Regions from separate parts of the Streptomyces sp. NPDC091416 genome, predicted to be linked through region 1. Evidence: riboswitches for the same ligand, from Rfam matches in the RefSeq annotation. Region 1 holds a riboswitch; each other region holds the start of a gene.

The links. A riboswitch is a leader RNA that binds a small molecule or an ion and turns the genes downstream of it on or off. The one in region 1 is predicted to bind cyclic di-AMP.
Positions count from the first base shown of each region.
Region 2: it holds a riboswitch for cyclic di-AMP, as region 1 does, so the genes downstream of both, ACIQMX_RS03530 (NlpC/P60 family protein) here and ACIQMX_RS23870 (transglycosylase SLT domain-containing protein) in region 1, are expected to answer to the same signal.
Region 3: it holds a riboswitch for cyclic di-AMP, as region 1 does, so the genes downstream of both, ACIQMX_RS16140 (peptidoglycan DD-metalloendopeptidase family protein) here and ACIQMX_RS23870 (transglycosylase SLT domain-containing protein) in region 1, are expected to answer to the same signal.
Region 4: it holds a riboswitch for cyclic di-AMP, as region 1 does, so the genes downstream of both, ACIQMX_RS32280 (M23 family metallopeptidase) here and ACIQMX_RS23870 (transglycosylase SLT domain-containing protein) in region 1, are expected to answer to the same signal.

Region 1 is NZ_JBIVTU010000008.1:101,750-107,478, reverse strand. It holds gene ACIQMX_RS23890 (VOC family protein) at 1-286, shown strand, start outside; gene ACIQMX_RS23885 (PadR family transcriptional regulator) at 440-1,009, shown strand; gene ACIQMX_RS23880 (SGNH/GDSL hydrolase family protein) at 996-1,778, shown strand; partial or broken gene ACIQMX_RS23875 (ABC transporter ATP-binding protein) at 2,348-2,934, shown strand; cyclic di-AMP (ydaO/yuaA leader) riboswitch at 3,243-3,426, shown strand; gene ACIQMX_RS23870 (transglycosylase SLT domain-containing protein) at 3,432-4,310, shown strand; gene ACIQMX_RS23865 (FG-GAP repeat protein) at 4,506-5,729, shown strand, end outside.
Region 2 is NZ_JBIVTU010000001.1:820,722-826,450, forward strand. It holds gene ACIQMX_RS03520 (M23 family metallopeptidase) at 1-1,567, shown strand, start outside; gene pcrA (DNA helicase PcrA) at 1,612-4,050, opposite strand; cyclic di-AMP (ydaO/yuaA leader) riboswitch at 4,310-4,476, shown strand; gene ACIQMX_RS03530 (NlpC/P60 family protein) at 4,484-5,644, shown strand.
Region 3 is NZ_JBIVTU010000004.1:586,718-592,446, forward strand. It holds gene ACIQMX_RS16125 (XRE family transcriptional regulator) at 1-338, shown strand, start outside; gene ACIQMX_RS16130 (DUF6126 family protein) at 386-562, shown strand; gene ACIQMX_RS16135 (tyrosine-protein phosphatase) at 604-1,416, opposite strand; cyclic di-AMP (ydaO/yuaA leader) riboswitch at 1,896-2,048, shown strand; gene ACIQMX_RS16140 (peptidoglycan DD-metalloendopeptidase family protein) at 2,054-2,995, shown strand; gene ACIQMX_RS16145 (SGNH/GDSL hydrolase family protein) at 3,243-4,079, shown strand; gene ACIQMX_RS16150 (STM4011 family radical SAM protein) at 4,094-4,981, opposite strand; gene ACIQMX_RS16155 (STM4012 family radical SAM protein) at 4,989-5,729, opposite strand, start outside.
Region 4 is NZ_JBIVTU010000013.1:151,444-157,172, reverse strand. It holds gene ACIQMX_RS32295 (DNA topoisomerase (ATP-hydrolyzing) subunit A) at 1-32, opposite strand, end outside; gene ACIQMX_RS32290 (pitrilysin family protein) at 280-1,653, shown strand; gene ACIQMX_RS32285 (M16 family metallopeptidase) at 1,680-3,062, shown strand; cyclic di-AMP (ydaO/yuaA leader) riboswitch at 3,290-3,455, shown strand; gene ACIQMX_RS32280 (M23 family metallopeptidase) at 3,469-4,281, shown strand; gene ACIQMX_RS32275 (GntR family transcriptional regulator) at 4,489-5,196, shown strand; gene ACIQMX_RS32270 (HPr family phosphocarrier protein) at 5,375-5,656, opposite strand.

The DNA.
Region 1 (5,729 bases):
GTTCAGCAACGGCGTCACGCTGGACTTCGCCACCCTTCCGCCCGAGTCGATCGCCCCGCAGCACTACGCGTTCCTCATCGGAGACGCGGAGTTCGATGTCGCACTGCGGCGTATCCAGGACGCGGGAATCACGTACTACGCCGATCCGCGTCTCGAACAGGCGGGTGAGATCAATTTCCATCATGGCGGGCGCGGGCTGTACTTCATGGATCCCGCGGGTCATGGAATGGAAATCATCACGCGCCCTTACGGAAGTCACGCGGCGACGACGCCCCCGGCGTCGTAGGCCGTAGTCCTTCCCCAGGGCCGCAGCCCCTCCCGCCGCCGGGCGGCAGCATCGTCACTTGTACTCAAGAGCTTGAGTAGTCCTATTCTTGAGTACGACGGGTGTCGGCCGGTGTCGCCGGCCGACCGGTGAGGAGAGGGAGGGGCTGCTTCCATGGCCTTGCGACATGCCGTGCTGGCGGCGCTGCTGGACGGCGAGTTCAGCGGGTACCAACTGGCGAAGGCGTTCGACGTCGGCGTCGCGAACTTCTGGCACGCCCTGCCCCAGCAGCTGTACACCGAGCTGGCCAGGCTGGAGAAGGAGGGGCTGGTCGAGGGCCGGCAGGTGGTTCAGGAGACCCGGCCCAACAAACGTGTCTTCCAGGTCACCGACGCCGGCCGCGAGGAGCTGGAGAAGTTCGCCGCGACCACGTCCAAGCCGTCCTTCATCCGCGACGACCTGCTCGTCAAGGTCCAGTCCGCCGACCGCATCGGCACCGCACAGGTCATCGAGCAGCTCGATGAGCGAGTGGCCGCGGCGGACGCGAAGATCGCGCTCCTCGACGATCTGCTGCGGCAGATGCGCGGGGAAGCGGACGAGGACGAGTTCCTCCGCCACGGCGAGCGCATCGGGCCGTACCTGACGTGCCTGCGCGGCGTGGCCTTCGAGCAGGGCCACCGGGACTGGTGCCTGCGGATCGCGGCCGTGCTGCGGGAGAGGCAGGCGGCTCATGCCGGGCGTTGAGTACCTGCGCTACGTCGCGCTGGGCGACAGCCAGACCGAAGGGGTCGGCGACGGGGACGACATCATCGGCCTGCGCGGCTGGGCCGACCGGCTCGCCGAGCACCTCACCACCGTCAGCCCCGGCCTCCAGTACGCCAATCTGGCCGTGCGGGGACGGGTCGCCGGCCAGGTCCACGCCGAACAGCTGGAACCGGCTCTCGCCCTGCGCCCCGACCTGGCCACCGTCGTGGCCGGGGTCAACGATCTGCTCCGGCCGCGGGTCGACGTCGGGGAGGTGGCCGGCCACCTGGAGGAGATGTTCGCCGCGCTCACCGCGGCCGGGGCGCAGGTGGCGACCCTGACCATCCCCGACGTGGGGAAGATCGCGCCCGTCGCCCGGCCCGTCAGGTCCAGGGTGTCGGAGCTCAACACCCTCATCCGCGCCGCCGCGGCCCGCCACGGCGTCGCCGTCGCCGAGATAGCCCATCACCCCGTCGCCACCGACCCGCGCCTGTGGAGCGTCGACCGGCTGCACGCCAGCCCGCTCGGCCACGCGCGGATCGCCTCAGCCGTCGCCCAGGCCATCGACCTGCCCCACAGCGACTCCACCTGGACGCACCCGTTGCCACCCCAAGTGCTCCCCACCGGCTGGCAGTCCGCCGGGGCCGAACTGCGCTGGGCCGCCGCGTTCCTCGGCCCGTGGCTCGGGCGCCGGCTGCGCGGCCGGTCATCGGGAGACGGACGCACCGCCAAGCGCCCCCACCTCCTGCCCCTGAGTACCGCGGCATGACCGCCCGCCCGCGCCGCCGCGGCTGAGGTTCACGCACGGGTGCCCGAAGGGGTCCGGCCCACCGCGTCGCGCGGTGGGCCGGACTCCTTCGGCGGGTGACGGAAGGTCAGCGTGCGAGGCGGATGCGGTGCAGCTGGTCCTTGCCGTCGGCGCCCGCACCGGACGTGTCGATGACGGACGTGACCCCCGACAGCGCCGTGCTCCGCGCCGTCGACGCCCACACCGGAGTTGCCGACGAGGGACGTGGCCCCGTACGACAGCGTGGTGCTCCGCACCGGGACGCTCTCCTGGCTCCTCCGGAGGCGCAGCCCGCTGGCCTCAGCGCTGCTCGTTCCGCTGCCGGCTTTCCGCGTCAGCCTTTCAGTGATGGCGCGTTCGTCCGGGACGAGCCTGTCGCGGACTCTCTCGGGGTTCCTGGGAACCGGCGACGCCGGAACCGTCACGATCGTGTGGGAACCTCCGGCGGCCCCGCGTCTTCACCGGCCTGCTGGTCGGTGCCGCCTCGGCGTCGCGGGCAGTCCCACCCGGACCCTGGCCGCAAACCGCCTCGCCGCACCCGGGAGACCGGCCGCCGCAGGGCCGCCCGCCATGTCGCGCCGCTGCCGCAGTCGCCTCGGGCCCCCGAGGCGGTCACCGTGGACGGCCTGGTGCGGGCTACGGCCGCAGCCCGCACCAGAGGCTGCTGCGTCAGTGGTCGCGCGAGGACGAGCGGGCGGTACACGACGCACTCGACGCCACCGGCACCACCGGCCTGGCCGGAGGGGAGCGCGTCGACCGGTTGTCCCGGCGGGCAGCGCCGGCGCTGCCCGCGCGGTGGGGCCGGCCCGGCAGACCCCGGTCGTCCTGCTCGACGAACCGACCATCGCCCTCCACCCCGGGCCTGCCGTCGAGGTCCTGGAACCCGTCCGCGAGGTCGCGGCCACCGGCCGTGCCGTCGTCATGGTCCAGCACGGCCTGGCTGCCGCTGCCCGCTACGCCGACCCGCTCGTCGCCATGAAGGACGGCCGCGTCATCGCCTCGGGCGCCCCCCGGGCGACGGTCGACGCGGCACTGGTGAAGGAGCATGTACGCGCTCGGCGCGGACATGCTCGCCGCCCCGGGCGACGGCTCACCGGTCGTCGTGCCGCGCACCGAACAGGCGTCGCCGGGCAGGTGACCCCCACCCCTCAATGTCCCAATTAGGTGATTGATCGTAATAGTCGGGAATGCTCCCCGTGTCGCGGGCCCGGGGGTGCGGCGTCCGGGCGACGGGCAAATCGCCCGTTTCGGGCGCAGTGGCCAGCGTCACGTTTCCCGCCCCTGACGCGGAACCAGATGCTTCGGTTCCCTGTCGCCCCTAGAAAGCCGGCCCGCCCGGATGTGACCGGCATCGCACATTTCCTTTTATTGATCTTGCGAATCAATTGTGATCAGGAATTCCGGGCTTGTTTCGCCCGGTCTTTCTCGCTTACGGTCACCGTCAATCCGGATGGAACGCCGAATCCTGCCGCCGTCCGGTAACCCGACCACTCACGTACGGCAGGAGCGGGGGACCCAGGTTTGCCGCCGTTCCGGGAATCCGGAGCGGCTAGGGGTGAAGTCGCCATGCGCGGCCGGACATCTCCAGTCCGAACCCGACAGCTCACCTCGCAGGCGGCGGAGAGGAAAAGCGCCATGCCCATCAAGGGTCATCACCGTCGTTCCAAGTCCACCCCCCTGACCCGCGGTCTCATCGCCGTGAGCGCGGGCAGCGCGGTTCTCGCGCTCCCCCTGATCGCTGCCGGATCGGCTTCCGCCGCACCGGTCCAGTCGGTCGTCGCGGAAAAGGCCGTGGCCCCGGTTTCCGTTGCCGGCAAGGGAATTGCCGTACAGCAGGGCAAGTCCACCACCTATTCCGTGATCTCCGGCGATTCGCTTGCCAAGATCGCTCGTGGGCATTCCCTCGCCGGTGGCTGGGAGCAGCTCTACAAGGACAACCGGAACGTGGTCGGCGGCAACCCCGACCTGATCCACCCGGGCCTGAAGCTGACCATCGGCGCCAAGTCCACCGCCGCCGCCCCCAAGGCCGCGACCCCGAGCGATTCCAAGGCGGAGAACACCTCCGACAGCGCTTCGCAGTCGTCGGCCGCCCGTGCCGAGAGCGCCGACCGCGCCGACCGTTCCGAGCGGACGGCGATGCCCGTCGCCGAGCAGACCGCCGAGACCGCTCCCGCGCAGGCCGCGACGGCGTACACCGACGACCTCGACGGCTGGATCAAGGAGTCCCTCGCCATCATGGCCGAGCACGGTATCCCCGGCAGCTATGACAGCATCCACCGCAACATCATGCGCGAGTCCTCGGGCAACCCGCAGATCGTCAACAACTGGGACTCGAACGCCGCCGCCGGCACCCCGTCCAAGGGCCTCCTCCAGGTCATCCAGCCCACGTTCGACGCGTACCACGTGCCCGGCACCTCGCTGGACATCCTGGACCCCGTCGCCAACATCACCGCCGCGTGCAACTACGCCGCCGCGACGTACGGCTCGATCGACAACGTCTTCGGGGCCTACTGATCCACCGCGGTACCGCCCCCGCGCGGAGCCGTGAGAAGGGGTGGAAGGGAGCTCGGCAGCTCCCTTCCACCCCTTTTGCGATGCCGTACAACCCTTGCGCCGCCGAGCCGGTCCAACAGGGCGCCGGGAGGGAAACGGGCTCTTCCCGGCATCCCCCCGGTCTCGCCCGGTCATCCTTGAACCGAGGAGCCGCTCGTGCGCACCTACCGGCCGGCCGCCGTCGTCGCGGCCTCGTTCCTCCTGATCGCCGGGGCCGCCGTCACCGCGCCCTCCGCCTACGCCGCCGGCACTCCCGGCGGAACGCACGCGGACGACCGCAACACCGACTTCAACGGTGACGGCTACGAGGACGTGCTCATCGGCGCGCCCGGCGGGACCATCGGCGGCAAGAAGGGCGCGGGCTACGTGACCGTGCAGTACGGCGGGCCGGGCGGCATCGGCACCGCCCGGGGCGCCGTCCTCAGCCAGGACACCACCGGGGTACCGGGCGGCGCCGAGGCCGGGGACGGCTTCGGCACCGCCCTCGCCACCGGCGACCTGGACGGGGACGGGTACGACGACGCCGTCGTGGGCCTCCCGGGCGAGAACGTCGAACCGGTTACCGACGCGGGCGGCGTCATCGTCCTGTGGGGCTCCGCGCAGGGGCTCTCCGGCTCGGGCAGCGACTGGATGCAGGCCGGGGAACTCGCCGCCGGCATGGGGTTCGGCAGCGCCCTCGCCGCCGCGCACTTCAGCCCCGACATCCCCGGCGACCAGCTGGCCGTGACCGACCGCACCGGCTTCGCCCTGTTCCAGTACGCCCCGGGCACCCGCCGGAACGCCACGTCGAGCAGCAGCAGCGGCATCCCCGGCACCCCCGGGCGCGAGATCGCACCCCGTGCCCTGACCACCGGCGACTACGACGGCAACGGTCTCGCCGACCTCGTCATCTCCGGCGTCACCGTCGGCGACGAGCCGGGCCACGGATGGTCCGCGCTCCTCCTCGGCGAGGTCCAGGGGCTCCGCTACGACCACGACCTGCGCGGCGGTCCGGCAGTCGCCTCCGGCGACATCGACAACGACGGCTACGACGACCTGGTCACCGGGGAGCCGAACAGCCCGGGCGACGGCGGCGAGGCGATGACCGGCGGTGTGGTCGGCGTGTACTACGGCAGCGCCGGCGACGGACCGGTCGGCGCCGAGGGCCCGGGCACCCCGCCCGTGTGGTGGACGCAGGACACCCCGGGGGTCCCTGGTGTTTCGGAGGCCGGCGACGGCTGGGGCGCTGACCTCTCCGTCGCGGACACCGACGGCGACGAGTACGCGGAAGTGGCCATCGGCGCCCCCGGCGAGGACATCGGCGCTGTTGCCGACGCGGGTGCCGTGTGGGTGCTGCGCGGTGCGGCCGGCGGGCTGACCGCCGCCGGTGCGGGCTCCTGG
Region 2 (5,729 bases), on a different contig from region 1:
CTACACCGCCCCGTACGGCGGCAACACGGCCGACCACAGCGGTACGCACGACGCCTCCCTGTGGGACACGGGCCCGCATCCGACGGCCGAGTACGGCCATCCCGCCGACTACACGGCCTACACCGCGCAGCCCCAGCAGCCCCAGCAGCCCCAGCAGCAGCACCCGTACGATCCCGGCCCGCAGTACGACACCGGCGCGACCTGGATCCCGGCGGACGTCGGTTACGGCCACACCGTCCCGGCCCAGCACGGCGCCCCGGACACCTCCGGCCAGTGGGACACCACCACCTGGCAGCAGACCGGCCAGTGGACCGGCGCCGGCACGACGGGTTACGACACCGGCGCCTACGACGCCACCGCCTGGAACACCGGCGCCACGCCCGAGTACGCACAGCAGACCGCGCCATCCGCGCCCACCGCGGCCGCGCCGGAAGCAGCCGGACACACGGCCCCGTATCCGTACGCGACGGACGAGGCGTACGAGGCGTACGAGCCGCAGAGCTCCCACGAGACGCCGTACGAGCAGCCGTACGAGACACCGTACGAAACGCCTTACGCAACGCAGACGCAGGCGTCCTTCGATCCGTACGAGCCCTACCGGACTGCCGAGTTCAGCCTCGTGCAGACCGACCTCGCCACCGAGGTCACAGACACCACAGACACCACAGACACCACAGACGCCGCAGAGGCCACAGCGGTCACTCAGGCCGGCGACCACACCGCGTCCGAGCCGGACGACCACGAGGCCGCCGCACAGCACCCCGACCCGGCAACCGTTCACCGCCCCGTCGGCCGCCCCGTCACCCGCAGTGGTGGCGGGAGCCGCAGCCGCAGGCGCTCCCCCGCGAAGCGTTCCGCGCTCCTCACCGTCGCCGTTCCGTCCGCCTGCGTGATGAGCGTGGCGGGCATCGCCGCGGCCTCCGTGGGCGGGATGGGCGGCGGCGAGGAGAAGAAGGACGAGACCACGTCGATGGCGGCCGCCGACCCCGGCACGGTCAAGCCCGTCGCGGCCAACAACAAGCTGGACACCCAGCTGGCCAACCTCAGTGCCGACGCGGAGAACTTCGCCGACCGCGCCAGCCGCACGCAGGAGCGCATCGATCTCAAGGCGCGGCAGGCCGCCGAGAAGAAGAAACGCGCGGACGAAGCCGCCCGCAAGGAGGCGCTCCGCCCCAAGTTCGTCATGCCGGTCAAGGACCACCGGCTCAGCGCGTACTTCGGCCAGGCGGGCGTCAACTGGATGTCCGTGCACACCGGCATCGACTTCCCCGTCGACTACGGCACGCCGGTGATGGCGGCGACCGACGGCACCGTGCGCACGCAGTTCAACACCGCCTACGGGAACATGGCCATCGTCACCGCGGCCGACGGAACCGAGACCTGGTACTGCCATCTCAGCAGCACCCGGATCCGGTCCGGCTCGGTCAAGGCCGGTGATGTCATCGCGCATTCCGGCGACTCCGGCAACTCGACCGGCCCGCACCTGCACTTCGAGGTCCGGCCCGGCGGCGGCGCGGCGATCGATCCGCTGCCCTGGCTCCGCAGCCACAACGTCAACCCGAACTGACCGGGTGGGCGGCCGCGGCCGCCCACCCGCAGAGCCCGGTACCGCTACAGCTTCTCGACCGGGGCGTACCGCAGCAGCAGCTTCTTCGGCCGCTCGTCCCCGAAGTCGACCGTGGCCTTCGCCTGGTCCCCGACGCCCTCGACCGCCGTCACCGTGCCCAGACCGAACTGGTCGTGGGTGACCCGGTCGCCTGCCACCAGCGTGACCGTCGGCTTGTCCGAGGTCCGCCGGGTCGCGAAGCCCGAGGGACCGGAGCGCGCGCGGGACGCGGAGAGCGACGAGGTGATGCCCGACGTCGGTCCGGCCGGCGCCGCCATCGGGCCCTTGCGCTTCCACTCCAGGTGCTGGTCCGGGATCTCCTCCAGGAACCGCGACGGCGGGTTGTACGAGGGCTGGCCCCAGGCGCTGCGCATGGCGGCACGCGTGAGGTAGAGCCGCTCGCGTGCGCGTGTGATGCCGACGTAGGCCAGCCGGCGCTCCTCCTCCAGCTCCTTGACCTGGCCGAGCGCCCGCATGTGCGGGAAGACGCCGTCCTCCATGCCGGTCAGGAAGACCACCGGGAATTCCAGGCCCTTGGCGGTGTGCAGTGTCATCAGCGTGACGACACCGGAGCCGTCCTCGTCCTCGTCGGGGATCTGGTCCGCGTCGGCGACGAGCGCGACCTTCTCCAGGAACTCGGCGAGCGTGCCCGCGCCTTCGTCCTCGGCCCGCTCCTGTTCGAACTCGAGGGCGACGGAGGCGAGTTCCTGAAGGTTCTCGATCCGGGTCTCGTCCTGCGGGTCGGTGGACGCCTGGAGCTCGGCGAGGTAGCCGGTCCGCTCCATGACGGCCTCCACCACGACCGCCGGTCCCGCGCCGGACTCCACGATCGTGCGGAGCTCCTCCATCAGCGTGTTGAACCGCTTCACCGCGTTCGACGAGCGGGCCGCCATGCCGTACGCCTCGTCGACACGGCGCAGTGCCTGCGGGAAGGAGATCTTCTCGCGCATCGCCAGGGCGTCGATCATCGCCTCGGCCCGGTCGCCGATGCCGCGCTTGGGCACGTTCAGGATGCGGCGCAGCGGGACGGTGTCCTCCGGGTTGGAGAGGACGCGGAGGTAGGCCAGAACGTCCCTGACCTCCTTGCGCTCGTAGAAGCGCACGCCGCCGACGACCTTGTAGGGCAGGCCGACGCGGATGAAGATCTCCTCGAAGACACGTGACTGCGCGTTCGTCCGGTAGAAGATCGCCACGTCGCCGGCCTTGGCGTCGCCCGCATCGGTCAGACGGTCGATCTCGTCGGCGACGAACTGCGCCTCGTCGTGCTCGGTGTCCGCGACGTAGCCGGTGATCCGGGTGCCGGCGCCCGCGTTGGTCCAGAGGTTCTTCGGGCGGCGGCTCTCGTTGCGCTCGATGACGGCGTTGGCCGCGGAGAGGATCGTCTGCGTGGAGCGGTAGTTCTGCTCCAGCATGATCGTGGTCGCGTCCGGGTAGTCCTCCTCGAACTGGAGGATGTTGCGGATGGTCGCGCCCCGGAAGGCGTAGATCGACTGGTCCGCGTCACCGACGACGCACAGCTCTGCGGGGGCGTCCTCGGGACCGGTCGGACCGACCAGTTCCCGTACGAGCGTGTACTGGGCGTGGTTGGTGTCCTGGTACTCGTCGACGAGGACGTGGCGGAAGCGGCGGCGGTAGTGCTCGGCGACGTCGGGAAACGCCTGGAGCAGGTGCACCGTCGTCATGATGATGTCGTCGAAGTCCAGCGCGTTCGCCTCGCGCAGCCGGGACTGGTAGAGCGCGTAGGCCTGGGCGAGCGTCTTCTCGAAGCCGTCGGCCGCCTGTCCGGCGAAGGTCTCCTCGTCGATGAGCTCGTTCTTCAGGTTCGAGACCTTCGCCGTGAACGACTTCGGCGGGTAGCGCTTCGGGTCGAGGTCGAGGTCGCGGCAGACCAGGGCCATGAGGCGCTTGGAGTCGGCGGCGTCGTAGATCGAGAACGAGGAGGTGAAGCCGAGCCGCTTCGACTCGCGGCGCAGGATCCGTACGCACGCGCTGTGGAAGGTCATGACCCACATGGCGTTGGCCCGCGGTCCGACGAGCTGCCCGACGCGCTCCTTCATCTCGCCGGCGGCCTTGTTGGTGAAGGTGATCGCCAGGATCTGGCCCGGGTGCACGCCGCGCTCGGCCAGCAGATGGGCGATGCGGTGCGTCAGTACGCGGGTCTTGCCCGAGCCGGCACCGGCGACGATGAGCAGCGGCGACCCGGCGTGCACGACGGCTGCGCGCTGCTCGGTGTTCAGCCCGTCCAGCAGCGCGGCCGCGTCGATCACCGGGCGGTGGGCCCCGTCGCGGTAGTACGCCTCGCGGGGCGGCGGGGGGCCGTCGAATACGCCCGCGAAGAGGCCCTCCGGCACCGCTTCGGGTGCGGAGTCCTCGGGGGGCGGCGGGGGCCCTTCCTCCGTGTGCTGGAGGCCGGCCAGGAAGCTGTCGTCAAAGAGGCTGCTCATCGCCTCCCGAGTCTAGGCGTGCGCACTGACACTCCGGGCCCGAGTGACGAACCACGCACCCGCGACCGCACACACAGAGCGAGCGGCGGACCGCACTGCGTGCAGCGGCCGGGGGTCCCACCTGCTCCGCAGCGCCCCGATCCGTCGAGGTCACGAAAATGTATCGGGCATATCGAACATCAACCTTCACAGCGGCACCATGAGTTGGCTAGCGTGCTCGTTCGGGCGGCCCGTACCCCCAGAGGCGAACCACGCCGAGCGGGCGTCCACGCCGAATCCGGGCCGCCTCTCACGGGCGTCCGGAACCGGGGACCCACACGCATCACCGGGGTGAATCGGTCCGCAACCCCCACCAGGACCGTAGGGCAGCCTTCCGTTCCGCCCGAACCCGACAGCTAACCCGGTAGGCGGTCCACGGAAGGAGATGCCGGTTTTGGCATCGCATCGCAAACCGCGCACCCGCGTGCGCAGTACCGGCCCGGCCGTCGGGATCACGACGGCCGCACTGGCGTCGGTGACCCTGCTGTCCACGCAGAGCGCACTCGCCGCCCCGGCGCCCAAGCCGAGCATCGAGGACGTGCAGAAGAAGGTCGACGACCTCTACCGGCAGGCGGGCACCGCGACCCAGCAGTACAACCAGGCCAAGGAAGCGACGGCCGCGCAGCGCACCAAGGTGGACACGCTTCTCGACGACGTCGCCAAGCGCACCGAGAAGGTGAACGAGGCCCGCAGGACGCTCGGCACGTACGCCGCCGCCCAGTACCGCGGCGGCGCCCTCGCCCCGACCGCCACCTTCTTCCTGGCCGACGACCCGCAGTCGTTCTTCGACCAGACCCACCTCATGGACCGGATGACCGAGCGCCAGACGCGGGCGGTGTCGGACTTCCGTACGCAGCAGGCGAAGGCGTCCAAGCAGCGGGCCGAGGCCGTGGCGAGCCTGGAGACGCTCACCGAGTCCCAGGCGACGCTGCGCACCAGCAAGCAGAGCGTCCAGACGAAGCTGTCCGAGGCCCGCGGGCTGCTGGCGAAGCTGACCGCCGAGGAGAAGGCGCGCCTGGCCGAGCTGGAGCGCAAGAAGGAGGCGGAGGCCAAGCGCAAGGCGGCGGAGCTGGCGAAGAGGCAGGCCGCCGCGAAGGCCGAGGCCGACCGCAAGGCCGAGGAGGCCGCCAAGGAGGCCGGCAGCGGTACGGGGACAGGCACCGGAAGCGGGACCGGCTCCGGCTCGGGTTCGGACGCCGACGCCTCGACCAAGGCCGAGAAGGTCATGGCCTTCGCCCGGGCGCAGATCGGCAAGCCGTACGTCTGGGGAGCGACCGGCCCGGCCTCGTACGACTGCTCGGGGCTCACCCAGGCGGCCTGGAAGGCGGCCGGTGTCGACATTCCGCGGACCACCTGGGACCAGGTGAACGTGGGCACCCGGATAGCCACGGAGGATCTGCGCCCCGGGGACCTGGTGTTCTTCTACGACGACATCAGCCACGTCGGCATCTACAAGGGCGACGGCATGATGATCCACGCGCCGAAGCCGGGGGCGAACGTGCGCGAGGAGTCGATCTACTACATGCCGATCTACGGGAGCGTGCGGCCGGGCTGACGGGCCCGCCGGGGTCGCCGCGGGGGTCGCGTATTGGGTCCACGGGCCCAAGACGCGGCTCCTGTATGCCCGTTAACGTCTCCTC
Region 3 (5,729 bases), on a different contig from region 1:
AGGGCGCCGAGGCCGACGGCTGGATGTACCAGCAGGCCGGCGGTCCGGGCCGGGCGATGCAGGCCCTGCGCGTCCGGGTCCCGCACGGCGCCCAGGGCGACCTGGTGCGCGTGCACCCCGGCGAGGAGTGGCTGTACGTCCTGGCCGGGCACCTCAGGGTGACGCTCGGGGAAACGGTCCACGACCTCGCCCCCGGCGACAGCGCGCACTTCGATTCGCTCACTCCGCACCGGATCGCGGCCGTGGACCGTGACGGTGCCGAGCTGCTCTTCGTCCACACCCTGCTGCAGAGCCCCGCCGCCGAGCTGTGTCTCGGCAGCGGGATCCACCGTCGCTGAGGCGCTGTCCCCGCCGCCGGTCCGCCGGTCGCCAGAGAGGACCTGTCATGTCCGATTCCGAGAACTACGACCCGCTCGGCCCGGGCCGGCCGAAGAACTACGACCCGCAGGAGAAGAAGATGCCCCGCGGGCTCGTCATCAGGCTGTTCGCCTACCTGGTGGCCGGACACGTCATCGCGGGCTTCCTCTATCTGCTGTTCGCCGTGGGGATGCACAACCAGTAGGCGGGCGGGCGGACAGCCGTCGCGGCTGTCCGCCCGGGTGGTCAGCCCTCGTCGAGCAGGCGCTCGCGCAGCCGCTCCCGCGTCTGCGGTGTGATCCCGAGGCCGTCGGCGAGGTAGCGGTCGGTGCCGCCCCAGGTCTCGTCGATGGTGGCGAAGGCGGCGGCGAGATAGTCGGGGTGGGCGCCGAAGAGCGGATTGAGCAGCTCCATCACCTCGGGGGACATCCCGGCGGCCGAGGTGTCGGTGCGGCGGACCTTGTAGCGGCGGTGCGCGTCGTTGGACTTGAGGTAGTCGGCCTCGATGGCCTCGCGCTCGACGCCGACGGCGAGCAGCGACACCGCGATCGAGAGCCCCGCGCGGTCCTTGCCCGCGGCGCAGTGCATCAGCGCGGGCACGCTGTCCTCGGCCAGGGCGTGCAGCACCCGGCTGTGTTCGGCCGTGCGGTCCAGGATGATCCGGCGATAGGAAGCGACCATGCGGTGCGTCCCCTTGCCGTCGGCCAGGATCGACCGCAGCTCGTCCATGTTGCCGTCGCGCACCATGCGCCAGAACTCCGCGCCGTCTGCCGGGTCGCTGAGCGGGATGCTCACATTGCGCACGCCCGGCAGCTCCACGTCCAGGCCGTCGAGCTTGTGGTCGGCGCCGTTGCGGAAGTCGAAGACGGTGTGCAGGCCGAGACCGGTGAGGAACGCGGCGTCCTCGGCCGTGGCGTGTGCCAGGTGGCCGCTGCGGTAGAGCCGTCCGTACCGCACCCGGCGGCCGTCCGAGGTGGGCAGGCCGCCCACGTCACGGAAATTGCGGACACCCGCCAGCTCGGGCTCCGTCGACGGGGTCTGCGGCAGCTGCTGCGTCACGGTCACTCCTGGAGGCTCTGCCGCCGGCGCGTGTCGCCCGCGGGTCCACTCTCGTGACGATACGACATTGATTCCTCAGGCAATCATCTTGGTCGTACCCGCACTTCGGGCCTGTGCGGCGGGTCCGCCCGACAGGTCTCCTCGTCGGCGGACGAGGGTCCGGATCCGCGTGGACGGCCAGACGGTGGGCATGACATGTCCGTATTAGGGCTTTTAGTCGAACATGCCCTGCTTCTACGGGAGATGAACACCCTCTCGTGAGCGGGATCATATCCGTGACGGTGTGTGGCGGCGGGGCGGCTGGGTACTCCATGCGCGGCGCGGAAATCCAAGATCCGTAATCCACGGAGTGTGACCGGAATTCCGCGCCGAATTTCCCGCACGGAATCCCGTACGGAACCCGTGGCTTGTTTCCGCCGTCCCGGCTCGCTTACGTTCACTGCAATCCGGACGGACCGCCTAATCCTGCCGCCGCCCGGAATTCGCACCCACTCACCGCGTGGCAGGAGCGGGGGACCCAGGTAAGCCGCCGACCGGGAAACCGGACGGCTCGGGGTGAAGTCGCGCCCGTCGCGACCGGACATCTCCAGTCCGAACCCGACAGCTCACCTCGTAGGCGCCGGAGAGGAAAACCTTCATGCCCATATCGGGTAAGCACCGTCGTCCCAAGTCCAGCACCATCGCCCGTGGCGTCGTCGCCGCGAGCGCCGGCGGAGCCGTCATCGCGCTTCCGCTGCTCGGCGCCACCGGTGCCCACGCCGCGGAGCAGTCCGCTCCGGCCGCCTCGAAGTCGGCCGCCGCTCACGCCACCCCGGCCCAGCCGGTCGCGAAGAAGCAGGCCGGCACCACGACCTACTCCGTGGTCTCCGGCGACTACCTGTCGAAGATCGCTGCCGAGCACAAGCTCAAGGGCGGCTGGGAGAAGCTGTACCAGGACAACCGCAAGGTCGTCGGCGACGACCCGAGCCTGATCTTCCCGGGCATGAAGCTGACCCTCGGCGGCAAGGCCTGGGGCCACGCCTCGACCACCTCCACGGGCTCCACCACGCCGTCGAAGGCCCCCTCGAAGGCCCCGGCCAAGACCGAGACGAAGGCCTCCACGACCTCGGACTCCTCGTCCTCCGACGACTCGTCGTCCAAGGAGACCTCGGCCCCGGCCACCCAGAGCAACGGCTCCGGCTACGTCCACCCGGTCCCGGGCAACCACACCACCGCCTACCGCGCCTCCGGCGCCAACTGGTCCAGCGGCAGCCACACCGGCATCGACTTCCCCGTGTCCACCGGCACGAGCGTGAAGGCGATCACCTCCGGCACCGTCGTCACCGCCGGCTGGGGCGGCGCCTACGGCAACGAGGTCGTCATCAAGCACGCCGACGGCCACTACTCGCAGTACGGCCACATGTCCTCGCTCTCCGTCTCGGCCGGCCAGACCGTGACCGCGGGCCAGCAGGTCGGCCTGTCCGGTTCCACCGGCAACGCCACCGGCCCGCACCTCCACTTCGAGGTCCGCACGGGCCCGGCGTACGGCTCGGACATCGACCCGATCGCCTACCTGGCGTCGCACGGGATCAACGTCTGATCCGGGCAGCACCGGTCCGGTGAGCCGGACCTGAGCAGTACACGGAGGGGCGGTGCGCGGCGGCGCACCGCCCCTTTGTCGTTGGCCGCCCGCACTCGGAACCGGTACGCGGTCCGTGGTGGCGGCCATCGGCGTGGCCGTCCTTATTCCCCCTTTACCAAAAACTGACCGGGTGGTCTATCTCACCACCCGTCAACCCCTTATTACGGTCGCGTAGGTCACATTCGGCGGTGCAGGATATGCCCTTGTGGCAGACGATTCGAACAACATCCAGCAGGGCGTCATCAACCGACAGGGCGCCATCGGGTCGTACGCGGCGATTGGCGACAGCTTCACCGAGGGAGTCGGTGACCCCGGCCCGGACGGAACCTTCGTCGGCTGGGCGGACCGGTTCGCGGTCCTCCTCGCGGACCAGCTCCCGGACCCCGGCGCGGCGACGGGCGCCGCTCACGGAGACTTCAGGTACGCCAATCTCGCCGTACGAGGACGCCTCCTCGACCAGATCGTCGAGGAGCAGGTGCCGCGCGCCAAGGAACTCGCCCCCGATCTGGTGAGCTTTTGCGCCGGCGGCAACGACATCATCCGGCCGGGCACCGATCCCGACGACGTGGCCGAGCGCTTCGAGCGCGCGGTCGCCGACCTGACCCGGTCGGTCGGCACCGTCATGGTCACCACCGGCTTCGACACCCGCAACGTTCCCGTACTGCGGCATCTGCGCGGCAAGATCGCCACCTACACCGCACATGTACGGTCCATCGCCGACCGCTACGACTGCCCGGTCCTCGACCTGTGGTCCCTGCGCTCGGTCCAGGACCGGCGTGCCTGGGACAACGACCGGCTGCACCTGTCGCCCGAGGGCCACACCCGGGTCGCGCTGCGCGCCGCGCAGGTCCTCGGCCTCGATGTGCCCGCCGATCCGGACCAGGAATGGCCGCCGCAGGCCCAGCGCGGAGCCCTCGAAGTACGGCGCGACGACATCCACTGGGCGCGTGAGTACCTGGTCCCGTGGATCGGAAGGCGACTGCGCGGTGAGTCCTCGGGTGACCACGTGGAGGCCAAGCGGCCCGACCTGCTGCCGCTCTGAGGGGTCCGTGGTTCTCAGTCGCCCCGGGCGAACGGGGCGACCGGGGACAGCGGCGGTGCGGGTATGCGCTCCAGGACCCCGCCGGCGAAGACGTCGTACAGCGGCAGCGTCTCCAGGTGCACATAGCCGATGTGGCAGTCGCAGACGGACAGCGGACAGGCCCGGGGGCCCAGCGCCGCGCGGTAGCTGCCGTCGTAGAGGTTTCCGAGCTCCGCGCGCACGAAGTGGCAGCGGCGCACCGTGCCGTCGCCGTCCACCGAGATCACCGACTCACCGGTCCGGCAGGGCAGCCCCGCCGAGCGGTGCGGGTGCCGGCTGTACGGGAACAGCGGGTCGATCGCCGTCCACCGGTCCGCCTCCTCGTCGGTGTAGGTGTGCCCCTCGGCGGCGTTGACCCAGAGGTAGACCTCCTCGGGCAGGGCGGCCCGCAGCCGGCGCGCCTCGCCGAGGTGGCCCTCCAGACCAACGACGCCCACGCTGTGGCGGATCCCCAGGGCCACCAGCTCCCCGCACCGTCCGAGGAAGCGCTCGTACGGTGTCTGGCCCGGATGGTACGTGCACCAGAGCGCGATCTTGTCGCGTCCGGCGGCACCCGCCGAGGCCAGCCACTGGGTACGGCCGCTGAGGTTCGTCTGGACCGCCACCCGTCGGACGTGCGGCAGCCGGGCCAGCTCGACCACCGCCCGGCGGTACCAGGAACGGACCAGACCCTCGCCCCACGGGGTGAACAGCACGGAGATCCGGTCGCCGGTCTGCGCCGCCGCCCACGCCGTGAAGCGCTCCAGCGCGGCCCGGTCGGCCCGCAGCTGTTCCCGGCTGTCCCGGCGCTTGGCGAACGGACAGTAAGGGCAGTCGTAATCGCACGACGCGAGCGGGCCGCGGTAGAGGATCGTCAGGTCCATGCGGGGCTCACTTCAGCTCGTACGCGGCCATCGCGGCCCGCACGGCAGGGGAGAAGAGGTCGGGGCCCAGCGCGTCGGAGTGGGCGAGTCCCTCGGGGGTCAGGCGCAGCAGTCCGGCGGCCGACGCGCCGCGGTCGAGCCAGCCCCGGGCATCGAACCGGGCGAGCTCCTCGGGGAAGTCCTCGTCCGGGTCCGTACCGAACCGCTCGCGGTACTCGGACACGCGCAGTCCCTCGGCCTGCAGCACGGACTGCAGGAGATGGCGGCGGCGTGCCTCGTCGCCGTCGGTGAACCGGCCGACCTCGGCGTGCGAGAAGTCCTCGGTGGCCGTGTAGCCGTCGATGATGGCCCGCACCTCGCGCATCTCCACCGCGTAGTCGAAGGAGTAGTGCAGCCCGGACGTGTACGAGCGGGCGCCGCAGCCCAGGCCGATCATGCCGTCGGTCTGACAGGCGTAGTCGTCGGGGCCCTCGGCCCGCGGCGCGCCGGCGCGGCGGAACATCCGCATGGACACCTGCTCGTAGCCGTGGGCGAGGAGATGGTCGCGGCCGGCCCGGTACAGCCGCAGCCGCTGCTCGTCCCAGACCGCGTCCGCCGCGGCCTCGTCAGCGGCTCCGAGCCGACCCAGCCCGGTCAGCGGACGGACGTAGAGGGGGTAGAGGTACAGCTCCTCCGGCCGCCACTGGAGCGCGGCGTCCAGCGAGGTGCGCCAGCTCCGCTCGGTCTGGCCGTCGATGCCGTAGATCAG
Region 4 (5,729 bases), on a different contig from region 1:
GGCGGCGGGGTCTTCGTGCTGCGGCGGGCCATCGCTGCTGCGACTCCTTCACGGATTCTGTTCGGGCAACCTCAGGTTCTGACGCGCACCATTGTGGACCGCCCCACTGACAACGCGGACCTCGACCCGTCCCAAAGGGCGTTCTCCACCCGTCCCGAGGCCCTCGGGACCCTCTTTCCCGCTAACTTTCGCGGCACGGGAACTTCGCCAGGTGCCTGTGCGCTTGCTTACAGTGGCAGGTCTCGCAGTAAAACCAGTATCGCGATCGAAGGGACGTACATGCCCATGGGTCACACGGCCACAGCCCAGGCCGGCTCCGGCGGCTTGACGGCGACCGAGCACCGTCTGGCCAACGGCCTGCGCGTGGTGCTCTCCGAGGACCATCTGACCCCGGTCGCCGCGGTGTGCCTCTGGTACGACGTCGGTTCGCGCCACGAGGTCAAGGGACGCACCGGCCTGGCTCACCTCTTCGAGCACCTGATGTTCCAGGGCTCGGGCCAGGTCAAGGGGAACGGACACTTCGAGCTGGTGCAGGGCGCCGGCGGCTCCCTCAACGGGACCACCAGCTTCGAGCGGACCAACTACTTCGAGACGATGCCGACGCACCAGCTGGAGCTGGCCCTGTGGCTCGAGGCCGACCGGATGGGCTCGCTGCTCGCCGCGCTCGACGAGGAGTCCATGGAGAACCAGCGCGACGTCGTCAAGAACGAGCGCCGCCAGCGCTACGACAACGTCCCCTACGGCACCGCGTTCGAGAAGCTGACGGCGCTCGCCTACCCCGAGGGCCACCCGTACCACCACACCCCGATCGGCTCGATGGCCGACCTGGACGCGGCGACGCTCGAGGACGCGCGGGCCTTCTTCCGTACGTACTACGCGCCCAACAACGCGGTGCTCTCCGTCGTCGGCGACATCGACCCCGAGCGGACGCTCGCCTGGATCGAGAAGTACTTCGGCAGCATCCCCTCGCACGACGGCAAGCAGCCGCCGCGCGACGGCGCGCTGCCCGAGGTCATCGGCGGCCAGCTGCGTGAGGAGGTCCGCGAGGAGGTTCCGGCGCGTGCGCTGATGGCCGCGTACCGGCTGCCGCACGACGGCACCCGTGAGTGCGACGCCGCGGACCTCGCGCTGACCGTGCTGGGCGGCGGCGAGTCGTCCCGGCTGCACAACCGCCTGGTCCGCCGCGACCGGACGGCCGTCGCCGCCGGATTCGGGCTGCTGCGCCTTGCGGGTGCGCCCTCGCTCGGCTGGCTGGACGTCAAGACGTCCGGCGGTGTCGAGGTGGCGCAGATCGAGACCGCGGTCGACGAGGAGCTGGCCCGGTTCGCCGAGGAGGGCCCCACGCCCGAGGAGATGGAGCGCGCCCAGGCTCAGTTGGAGCGCGAGTGGCTGGACCGTCTCGGTACGGTCGCGGGCCGCGCCGACGAACTGTGCCGGTTCGCCGTGCTGTTCGGTGACCCGCAGCTCGCCCTGACCGCCGTGCACCGGGTGCTCGACGTGACGGCCGAGGAGGTCAAGGCGGCCGCCAGGGCCCAGCTGCGGCCGGACAACCGGGCGGTGCTGGTGTACGAGCCGGTCGAGCCCGCCGAGGCCGCCGACGAAGAGGCGGATGCCGCCACCGACACCGACGCGCACGAAGGGGCGGACCAGTGACCGACGCTGCCGCGACTGGAGTTTCGATGGAGTACCACCCGCAGCCCGCCCCCGGCGTGGCCAGGCCCTGGGCCTTCCCGGCGCCCGAGCGCGGCTCCCTGCCCAACGGCCTCACGGTGCTGCGCTGCCACCGCCCCGGCCAGCAGGTCGTCGCCGTCGAGATCTTCCTCGACGCCCCGCTGGACGCCGAGCCCGAGGGTCTGGACGGGGTCGCCACGATCATGTCCCGTGCCCTGTCCGAAGGCACCGACAAGCAGAGCGCCGAGGAGTTCGCCGCCGAGCTGGAGCGGTGCGGCGCCACCCTGGACGCCCACGCCGACCATCCCGGTGTCCGGGTCTCCCTGGAGGTTCCGGCCTCCCGGCTGGCCAAGGCGCTCGGCCTGGTGGCCGAGGCGCTGCGGGCGCCGGCCTTCGCCGACAGCGAGATCGAGCGTCTCGTCGGCAACCGGCTGGACGAGATCCCGCACGAGCAGGCCAACCCGGCCCGGCGTGCCGCCAAGCAGCTCTCCAAGGAGCTGTTCCCGGCCACGGCGCGCATGTCGCGCCCGCGCCAGGGCACCGAGGAGACCGTGGCCCGGATCGACTCCGCGGCCGTGCGCGCCTTCTACGACGCCCACATCCGCCCGTCGACGGCGACCGCCGTGGTCGTGGGGGACCTCACGGGCATCGACCTGGACGCGCTGCTCGCCGACACCGTCGGTGACTGGTCGGGCAACACGGCGGAGCCCCGCCCCGTCCCGCCGATCACCGCCGACGACACGGGCCGTGTGGTGATCGTGGACCGACCCGGCGCGGTGCAGACGCAGCTGCTGATCGGCCGGATCGGCGCCGACCGGCACGACAGCGTCTGGGCGGCCCAGGTGCTCGGCACCTACTGCCTGGGAGGCACGCTCACCTCCCGGCTCGACCGGGTGCTGCGCGAGGAGAAGGGCTACACCTACGGCGTACGGGCCTTCGCCCAGGTGCTGCGGTCGACGGCTCCGGACTCCGCCTCCGGGGCCACGGGCGCCGCGATGCTCGCCATCAGCGGTTCCGTGGACACGGAGTCCACGGGGCCGGCGCTGGAGGACCTGTGGAAGGTCCTGCGGACCCTGGCGGCCGAAGGGCTGACGGACGCCGAGCGGGAGACGGCCGTGCAGAACCTCGTGGGCGTCGCTCCGCTGAAGTTCGAGATGGCGGCCTCCGTCGCCGGCACCCTCGCCGACCAGGTCGAGCAGCACCTCCCGGACGACTTCCAGGCGCAGCTCTACGCACGCCTGGCCGACACCGGCACCGTGGAGGCGACGGCGGCCGTGGTCAACGCCTTCCCGGAGGACCGGCTGGTCACGGTCCTCGTCGGGGACGCCGCGCAGATCGCCGACCCGGTCCGGGCCCTCGGCATCGGTGAGGTGTCGGTGGTGACCGGCTGAGACACCGGTCGTCCCGCCCCGGTACCGGGGCGGGACGGAAGCATGAGGAAGGTCCCGGCGGAGTGGTCTCCGCCGGGACCTTCCTTTTTGTCCGCTTTGCGGGAGAGATCGCCTCTCCGCCCTGTGGGATGCGCTACAAAACGGCCTGTCCGTTTGGTGGCGGGAAGTGCCCCCGCTTAGCGTCGGCTCGGCTGTCCGCCACTCGTATGCCGCATCCGTGACGTACCGGGCAGTCATCGCCGAGTCCCCGTCAGGCGCGAGCCCGGGGAGCCGGGGACCCACGCAGTCCCTGGGGTGAATCGGACGACCGTGTCCCGTAGGGGCCGGGGATCCGTAGGAGACCTTCCTGCTCCGAACCCGTCAGCTAACCCGGTAGGCGAGAAGGAAGGAAAGGACCAGCCACTTCATGGCGTTCACCCGTGCCACCGGGAAGCATCGTGCCCCGGGCCGTCTGACGCGCACCGGCGCGAAGGCCGTCGGCATCGCGACCCTGGCCACCACCGGCGTCATCGGAGGACTGGCCTCCCCGGCCCTCGCCGCGGACACCGGAGCCCCCGCCGTCGGCGACACCGGCCTCACCCAGGTCATCGCCATCGAGAACGCCCTCGCCGAGCAGATCGACGCGCAGGCGGACGCACAGCAGCACCAGGCCGACGTCGCGAAGAAGAAGGCCGAGGCCAAGAAGAAGGCCGAAGCCAAGGCCAAGGCCGCCGCGAAGGCCAAGGCCGCCGCGGAGGCGAAGGCGGCCCGGGCCGAGAAGGCCCGCGCGAGCGCCGCCCGCGCCGCCCGTTCCGCCGAGCGCACCCGGCTCGGCGCCTTTCAGCTCCCCGTCGCCGGTACGTACGTGAGCACCGGCTACAAGTCCAGCGGCTCCATGTGGTCCTCCGGCAGCCACTCCGGCATCGACTTCCACGCCGCGTCCGGCAGCTCCGTCGTCGCCGTCGGCGCCGGCACGGTCGTCGAGGCCGGCTGGGGCGGGGCGTACGGCAACAACATCGTGCTGCGGATGACGGACGGCACCTACACCCAGTACGGCCACCTCTCCTCGATCGGCGTGTCCGTCGGCCAGAGCGTCGGTGCGGGCCAGCAGATCGGCCTCTCCGGCTCCACGGGCAACTCGACCGGCCCGCACCTCCACTTCGAGGCCCGCACCACGCCCTCGTACGGCTCCGACATGGACCCGGTCGCCTACCTGCGCGCCCACGGCGTCTCCGTCTGACCGACGACGATCCCGCGACGAAGGCCCCGGCACAGCGCCGGGGCCTTCGTCGTGTCCGTGGGCCGGACCCGTGCCGGAACGGCCCCGGTGACCAAAAGATATTCATGAATTTCCGCCCGCTGTCGGAAATGCGACCGCATTGCAATAGAGTCGCAGGACAGGCGTCGATCGGCCGCGTTTCGCGGGGATTAAGGCGGAGGTTCGGACATGCGCATTCCGGCGCATTCGGTATGCACGGCAATCCGTGAAGACATCGTCTCGGGTGTCTTCGAACGCGGCAGCCGACTCACCGAGGAGGTGCTCGCACGGCGTTACGGGGTCTCCCGGGTGCCGGTACGGGAAGCGCTGCGCACCCTGGAGTCCGAAGGGTTCGTGGTCACCCGCAGGCACGCCGGAGCCTGCGTGGCCGAGCCCACCGAGCAGGAGGCCGCAGACCTCCTGGAGGTCCGGATGCTGCTGGAGCCGCTCGGCGCGGCCCGCGCGGCCCACCGCCGCTCGGACGCACACCTCAAGGTGCTGCGCGGCCTGGTCAGGCTCGGCCAGGAGCGCGCCCGCCGGGGCGAGGGCGAGGACCTGCGCTCCCTGGGCGGCTGGTTCCACGAGACGCTCGCACAGGCCTCCGGCAGCCCCGGCCTGATCGCGCTGCTCACCCAGCTGCGGCACAAGACCGCCTGGATGTACGCGATCGAGTCCCCGGCCCGGCCGGCCGACTCATGGGCCGAGCACGGGGCCATCGTGGACGCCGTGGCGCGCGGGGACGCGGAGAGGGCGCGGGCGCTGACCGCCCAGCACGCCGAGCGGGCCGCCGTCGCATATCGGCTGCGCCGCCCCGGCCGGCCGGAGTCCGCCGAGGCCGGGACCGGCCGGGTGAGGACTTCGCAACATGCCGTAAACACCCCGAGCGGCCGGCATTAACAATTGCGCCGTATACAAAGAGTGGGCAATTCGAAGGGCTTTATTTCTGCTGCCCTCATTCGCCACCGCTGAGCCATTCGGCGACCCGTTCTTTATGGCTGAACGAAAGAGCCGCGGCACCCGGTCGAGGGTGGCGCGGCTCTTTCGCAGGAATTCCCGCGGTCGTGACCCGTCGGGGTCAGACGGTCTCCGGGAGCTCGTCGAGCCCCTCGGCGACCAGCTTGGACAGACGGTCCAGAGCGGCTTCGGCGTTGTCGGCCTCGGACGCGAGAACGATCTCCTCGCCGCCCTGGGCGCCGAGTCCGAGCACGGCGAGCATGGAGGCCGCGTTCACCGGGTTGCCATCGGCCTTGGCGATGGTCACGGGGATGCCGGAAGCCGTGGCGGCACGGACGAAGATGGAAGCGGGGCGGGCGTGCAGGCCCTCGGCCCAACCGACGTTGACGCGGCGCTCAGCCATGGTTCTGCCCTTCACGAATCAATGGTTGTCTAGACCAGTCTCTCATGCAGTGCGCGATGCTCCGGCCGACCCG